DNA from 2 places in the Macrococcus epidermidis genome. Region 1 is predicted to be linked to the other one. Evidence: a T-box and tRNA genes for the amino acid it is inferred to sense, from the RefSeq annotation. Region 1 holds a T-box; the other holds one or more tRNA genes.

Region 1 (3,382 bases):
AGTAAATACTTAGCAATCTCTGCAGGAGATTGCTTTACATATGCATTATAGATGACTTCTTCAAACATCATTAAATCTTTAGCGATATCCCATGCCACATCATCTATTTCATTCACTTTAATGTGAGTTGTTTCCAGTCCACTCTTTCTAACAATGGCATGGATTCTAGCGTTTGTATATTGAAGATATAAACACGTATTGCCTTCAGCTTTTAACATATCTTCTAAATCAAATTCAATATCGTTTTGACGATCGTATTTCAGGTCATTAAATATTACAGCACCAATACCAATTTGTTTAGCTACTTTATCAATGTCTTCAATCTCATTTGATTTCGCGATTATATTTTGTTTCGCCATATTCACCGCTTCATCCAGCACTTCCTCTAAAAAGATAACTTTCCCTTTTCTCGTAGACATCTTTTTGCCATCTTTTAAGATCATACCAAACGATATGTGCTCCATATTTTCCGCCCACTCATAACCCATCATCTTTAATACTGCTATCAATTGTTTGAAATGAAGTGACTGTTCATTACCTACAAAATAATATGACTCAGAAAAATCATACCTTTCTTTTCTATAGATTGCTGTTGCTAAATCTCTTGTAATATACAAAGTTGAGCCATTCGTTTTCTTGATCAGCGCTGGCGGCATATCATCAAGTTTCACTATTTCTGCACCTTGATCTTCAACGAGTAAGTTTAATGCTTCTAACTTTTCTACGACAGCATCCATCTTGTCATTGTAAAATGCTTCTCCATTATACGAATCGAAAGAAACACCAAGACGTGCATATATCTCATTAAACGATTGCAGCGAAACTTCTCTGAACCATGTCCAGAGTCTTACATGCTCCGCTTCACCTTGCTCTAGTTTTAGAAATGCCGTTCTTCCCGCTTCATTTAAAGCTTCGTCATGTTCTGCTTCGTCATGAAATTTAACATATAGCTTGAATAATTCAGGTATTGGGTTTGCTTTAACGTCAGCTTCATTCCCCCACTTTTTATAAGCTACAATCAATTTACCAAACTGCGTTCCCCAGTCTCCAAGGTGATTTATTCTTACTGGTTTAAAACCTAATTTCTCTGTAATATTGGCTACTGCATTACCGATAACAGTTGATCTTAAATGCCCCATCGAGAAAGGTTTGGCGATATTCGGTGAAGAAATATCCATCGTTATCACTTTACCTTGACCAATATTTTGAGCACCAAAGCTTTCTTTATCGCGCAATACTTCCTGAATAACATTTGTTCCTAGTGTTTGTTTATTAAAATATACATTTAAATAGCCATTCACAACTTCAACTTTATCAATTTGTTCATCATTCAAACGCTCGCTTATTTCCTGTGCAATAATCATTGGACTCTTCTTCAGATGCTTACTTAACGTAAAACATGGGAATGATAAATCTCCTTGATGCGCATGCTTCGGATATTCAATCAACTTTAATATTTCAGTTTCACTCAATACTTCAATTTCTTTTCTTAAAATATTAGCTAATAAATGTTTCATCTATTCTCCTCCTAAAAATTTATAAAATAAAAAAGCATCCACCTCTAAAAAAAGAGGCGAATGCTAGATTCACGGTACCACTCTTGTTCATGTCAACAGACATACTCAATGATTGTTAACGATGTTTCCACCGGATATCCCTACTATAAGTTCAACATATCATTTACGAAGTGCGCTTCATATCAATTATCATGCTATACTTCCACCTTCTATAGCTCGCTACTTATGAACAAATCAATATTACTCTCTTCGTGTAAACAAATTGTTATTAAATTATTTAATATAATAGCATGATTATAATAAAAAGAAAATAGAAATAAATTTTATAAACTGTTATCATCAAGAAAACGGAGGTGCTAATATGATTACAATTATTATGGCTATCGCATTATATATTATTGACACGCTTCTCTATAAAACAATCCTTACCGATAAACCAAACTACTTTGCCGGATACCGTACACCAAGGTCTCTACAAAGTGAAAGACATTGGCAATTGGCGCAGGAATATTCTACAAAACTTATCCAAAAACTGTGCCCAATCTTACTCATCATCGGCATTGTTCAACTCTTGATTGAAATAACTATAGGCTATGAAGAGCAAAGTTCAATTGCATCTATTATTTTATTACTGATTACAGTTATTATCGTTTACCTCAAAACTGAAAATAGACTCAAAAAGTTATGATATTCACTTCTTCATATCACTTTGTTCCAAGCGAATTCTGCGATGACTTGATGCTTTGAAAATGCTCTCCATCACCTTCAAGTCATCATTTTTAACCGCTTCTTTCAAAGTAGTAAATGCATCTTCAAAACGCTCCATATTATCCAGTAAAGCTTCTTTATTATGGCTAAATAATTCCGGCCAGAGAGATTCATTCATATTAGCAATACGCGTAAGATCACGATAACTATCACCGATAAATTTTATCGTTTCATCCAATCTATCATCACTGTTGATTAACGACACGGCAATTGCATGCGTTAACTGACTCGTATGTGCAATCATCTCATCATGCATCACAGCATCTGTAACTGTGATACGTTTAAAACCGAGCGGATATAAAAATTGTTTAAATGCTTCTAACTCTTGATTTGAATTCAAATCTGACTTCGTGATGACATAGTTTGCGTCTTGAAATACACTAGCATCTGCGTATGCATATCCTTTCTTTTCTCGGCCCGCCATTGGATGACCGAAAATAAAAGAAACATTATGAGGTAGTATTTCTTCCACATCTTTCATCACCACCGACTTTACGCCAGCAGTATCTGTTAACGTTGCGCCATCTTTGAAATTATCTCGATGATAAAGAATAAAATCCTTTATCATATTAGGGTATATCGCAAAAATAACCAGATCAGCTTCACTCAGGATGGACTGATTACTCGTTTCACCAACATCAATGACCCCATCAGCTATCGCCATATTCAAAGTCTCATGATTTACATCGATTGCCATTATACGATGCCTTTGTCCATAGCTTGCACGAATTGCTTTGGCGAAAGTCCCACCGATTACACCCAATCCAATAATAGCAATGTTCATAAATACACCTCGATTGTTTTAATGATTAAAATCGTAGCAGTAAATATCATATAAAGCAAAAGATAAATAAAAATTGCATTACCCATTTTGAGTAATGCAAATTCATTATTGTTTTTCCAATATACCTTGAATAACACGACATTTTCCATTATGTTTATCACCTTCGTGTCGCACAACTTCTTTTTCAGCGAGTTCGATAATATTAACATCGTTAGATTCACTATATTTTTTAACGTTCCCTAAATCATACAACATAGAAATATCTTTTGGTCCACCTGTGCCATAATCAATCTGAGCTTTTGCGTATAATTCA
Region 2 (3,382 bases), 900 kb from region 1:
ACTCTATTATAGATAATAAAATATTGATTATAAAGTACCAATAAAATATTAAAGAATTAATACTTAAAAGTAAAAAAAGCTCCTAAACACAACGTTTAGAAGCTTTATTTGATACCACCGGTCGGGGTCGAACCGACACTCCGTGAGGAACCGGATTTTGAGTCCGGCGCGTCTGCCAATTCCGCCACGGTGGCTTAGTAAAATTTATTATTTAATAAGTATAATACTTAAAAAAGTTATGGTCAAGAATTTCATCCTATTTTCAATCTATGTTCACAAATAGCAAATGACCTGTTATAATGAACGTGTAATAAAGTCTCGTCAACTTTATTATCACCAAATTTCATTTTCGTTTAATTACTTTTAACTACAGAATCTTTTCTGTAGTTCTTTTTTTATCTCTATGTATTCACATAAATTCTACGAAAAAAATAAGCATGCATCATGCAGCTTAACAAAAATGGAGCGGAAGGTAGGACTTACACCTACATCTCGAACCAGGAAGGTCCGTATTCTAAGAGTTGAAATACTCCCGCATATATAAAATTAATGGAGGCGCCAACCGGATTTGAACCGGTGATAAAGGTTTTGCAGACCTCTGCCTTACCACTTGGCTATGGCGCCTAAAGCTGGGCTAGCTGGATTCGAACCAACGAGTGACGGAGTCAAAGTCCGTTGCCTTACCGCTTGGCTATAGCCCAATATTAAAAAATTAAGGGCGACTGATGGGAATCGAACCCACGAGTGTCGGAACCACAATCCGATGCGTTAACCACTTCGCCACAATCGCCATGGCAGGGGCAGTAGGAATCGAACCCACATCAAAGGTTTTGGAGACCTCTATTCTACCGTTAAACTATGCCCCTAAAAATAAACAAATAAAAAATGGTGGAGGGGGGCAGATTCGAACTGCCGAACCCGAAGGAGCGGATTTACAGTCCGCCGCGTTTAGCCACTTCGCTACCCCTCCAAGATGGTGCCGGAAAAAGGACTTGAACCCTCAACCTACTGATTACAAGTCAGTTGCTCTACCAGTTGAGCTATTCCGGCATAATAATAAAAAAGATGGCTCAGGACGGAATCGAACCGCCGACACATGGATTTTCAATCCATTGCTCTACCGACTGAGCTACTGAGCCATACAAATGGCGGTCCCGACGGGAATCGAACCCGCGATCTCCTGCGTGACAGGCAGGCATGTTAACCGCTACACCACGGGACCACTAATAATTGCGGGAGGCGGATTTGAACCACCGACCTTCGGGTTATGAGCCCGACGAGCTACCAGACTGCTCCATCCCGCGATAATAATAAATAATTGAAAATCTTTTTTATTTTATTTTGCTGAAGTAAAAAATAATGGCGGAGGAAGAGGGATTCGAACCCCCGCGAGCCGTTAAGCCCCTGTCGGTTTTCAAGACCGATCCCTTCAGCCGGACTTGGGTATTCCTCCATTATATAAAAATAATTAAGTGGACCTTGCAGGACTCGAACCTGCGACCCAACGGTTATGAGCCGTTTGCTCTAACCAACTGAGCTAAAGGTCCTAAATCCTAAAAGTACACATTAAGTTTTAAAAAAGATAGTGGCGGCAGAGGGGATCGAACCCCCGACCTCACGGGTATGAACCGTACGCTCTAGCCAGCTGAGCTACGCCGCCGAAATAATATTAAGTTAATATGGTGGAGACTAGCGGGATCGAACCGCTGACCTCCTGCGTGCAAAGCAGGCGCTCTCCCAGCTGAGCTAAGCCCCCATATTAAAGCTTTTAAAGCAAATCGGGAAGACAGGATTCGAACCTGCGACCCCTTGGTCCCAAACCAAGTGCTCTACCAAGCTGAGCTACTTCCCGTAGCTAGTAATTAAAATAATGGCGCGCCCGAGAGGAGTCGAACCCCTAACCTTTTGATCCGTAGTCAAACGCTCTATCCAATTGAGCTACGGGCGCTAATGGTGCCGAGGACCGGAATCGAACCGGTACGGTAATCACTTACCGCAGGATTTTAAGTCCTGTGCGTCTGCCAGTTCCGCCACCCCGGCTTTTAAGTAATAAAAGCCATAATTATTACGATAGAATTAATGGAGCGAAAGACGGGATTCGAACCCGCGACCCCAACCTTGGCAAGGTTGTATTCTACCACTGAACTACTTTCGCAAATATGGTGCGGGTGAAGGGAGTCGAACCCCCACGCCAAAGGCGCTAGATCCTAAGTCTAGTGCGTCTGCCAGTTCCGCCACACCCGCATGCAAGTATTAAGTATATAAATAATGGTGAGCCATAGAGGATTCGAACCTCTGACCCTTTGATTAAAAGTCAAATGCTCTACCAACTGAGCTAATGGCTCAAAGAAATGGTGCCGGAAAAAGGACTTGAACCCTCAACCTACTGATTACAAGTCAGTTGCTCTACCAGTTGAGCTATTCCGGCATAATAATAAATAAATAATGGTGGAGGATGACGGGCTCGAACCGCCGACCCTCTGCTTGTAAGGCAGATGCTCTCCCAGCTGAGCTAATCCTCCTGGGTATATATTGCCCGGCAACGTCCTACTCTCGCGGATCGTAAGACCAACTACCATCGGCGCTAGAGAGCTTAACTTCTGTGTTCGGTATGGGAACAGGTGTGACCTCTCTGCCATCGTCACCAGACAAAGTATATTAAAGGTATTGTACCTTCAAAACTAGATAAACTTAAGAAGAAATATGATGTACCAAACATCACCGTGCAAAAAATCTATAAAATTGATTAAGTCTTCGATCGATTAGTATTCGTCAGCTCCATACATTACTGTACTTCCACCTCGAACCTATTAACCTCATCATCTTTGAGGGATCTTATAACCGAAGTTGGGAAATCTCATCTTGAGGGGGGCTTCATGCTTAGATGCTTTCAGCACTTATCCCGTCCATACATAGCTACCCAGCTATGCCGCTGGCGCGACAACTGGTACACCAGAGGTATGTCCATCCCGGTCCTCTCGTACTAAGGACAGCTCCTCTCAAATTTCCTACGCCCACGACGGATAGGGACCGAACTGTCTCACGACGTTCTGAACCCAGCTCGCGTACCGCTTTAATGGGCGAACAGCCCAACCCTTGGGACCGACTACAGCCCCAGGATGCGATGAGCCGACATCGAGGTGCCAAACCTCCCCGTCGATGTGAACTCTTGGGGGAGATAAGCCTGTTATCCCCGGGGTAGCTTTTATCCGTTGAGCGATGGCCCTTCCATGCGGAACCACCGGATCACTAAGTCCGTCTTTCGACCCTGCTCGACTTGTAGGTCTCGCAGTCAAGCTCCCTTGTGCCTTTACACTCTGCGAATGATTTCCAACCATTCTGAGGGAACCTTTGAGCGCCTCCGTTACTCTTTAGGAGGCGA

What was found. A T-box is a leader RNA that pairs with one kind of tRNA and senses whether it is charged. The one in region 1 lies ahead of argS (arginine--tRNA ligase), so its partner is inferred to be a tRNA-Arg.
Region 2: it has a tRNA-Arg gene. The T-box ahead of argS (arginine--tRNA ligase) is inferred to sense a tRNA for this amino acid. The anticodon was not compared.

What each region holds. Positions count from the first base shown of each region.
Region 1 covers NZ_CP073819.1:392,442-395,823, reverse strand. The annotation lists gene argS (arginine--tRNA ligase) at 1-1,517, opposite strand, end outside; T-box leader at 1,567-1,784, opposite strand; gene KFV12_RS02160 (SdpI family protein) at 1,879-2,205, shown strand; gene KFV12_RS02155 (prephenate dehydrogenase) at 2,209-3,069, opposite strand; gene KFV12_RS02150 (class I SAM-dependent methyltransferase) at 3,175-3,382, opposite strand, start outside.
Region 2 covers NZ_CP073819.1:1,970,395-1,973,776, forward strand. The annotation lists tRNA gene KFV12_RS10420 (tRNA-Leu) at 113-194, opposite strand; tRNA gene KFV12_RS10425 (tRNA-Cys) at 551-624, opposite strand; tRNA gene KFV12_RS10430 (tRNA-Gln) at 630-701, opposite strand; tRNA gene KFV12_RS10435 (tRNA-His) at 718-790, opposite strand; tRNA gene KFV12_RS10440 (tRNA-Trp) at 793-866, opposite strand; tRNA gene KFV12_RS10445 (tRNA-Tyr) at 887-970, opposite strand; tRNA gene KFV12_RS10450 (tRNA-Thr) at 975-1,050, opposite strand; tRNA gene KFV12_RS10455 (tRNA-Phe) at 1,067-1,139, opposite strand; tRNA gene KFV12_RS10460 (tRNA-Asp) at 1,147-1,222, opposite strand; tRNA gene KFV12_RS10465 (tRNA-Met) at 1,231-1,304, opposite strand; tRNA gene KFV12_RS10470 (tRNA-Ser) at 1,361-1,453, opposite strand; tRNA gene KFV12_RS10475 (tRNA-Ile) at 1,474-1,547, opposite strand; tRNA gene KFV12_RS10480 (tRNA-Met) at 1,587-1,660, opposite strand; tRNA gene KFV12_RS10485 (tRNA-Ala) at 1,681-1,756, opposite strand; tRNA gene KFV12_RS10490 (tRNA-Pro) at 1,779-1,852, opposite strand; tRNA gene KFV12_RS10495 (tRNA-Arg) at 1,872-1,948, opposite strand; tRNA gene KFV12_RS10500 (tRNA-Leu) at 1,952-2,040, opposite strand; tRNA gene KFV12_RS10505 (tRNA-Gly) at 2,081-2,155, opposite strand; tRNA gene KFV12_RS10510 (tRNA-Leu) at 2,161-2,244, opposite strand; tRNA gene KFV12_RS10515 (tRNA-Lys) at 2,270-2,345, opposite strand; tRNA gene KFV12_RS10520 (tRNA-Thr) at 2,353-2,428, opposite strand; tRNA gene KFV12_RS10525 (tRNA-Val) at 2,447-2,522, opposite strand; rRNA gene rrf (5S ribosomal RNA) at 2,535-2,649, opposite strand; rRNA gene KFV12_RS10535 (23S ribosomal RNA) at 2,743-3,382, opposite strand, start outside.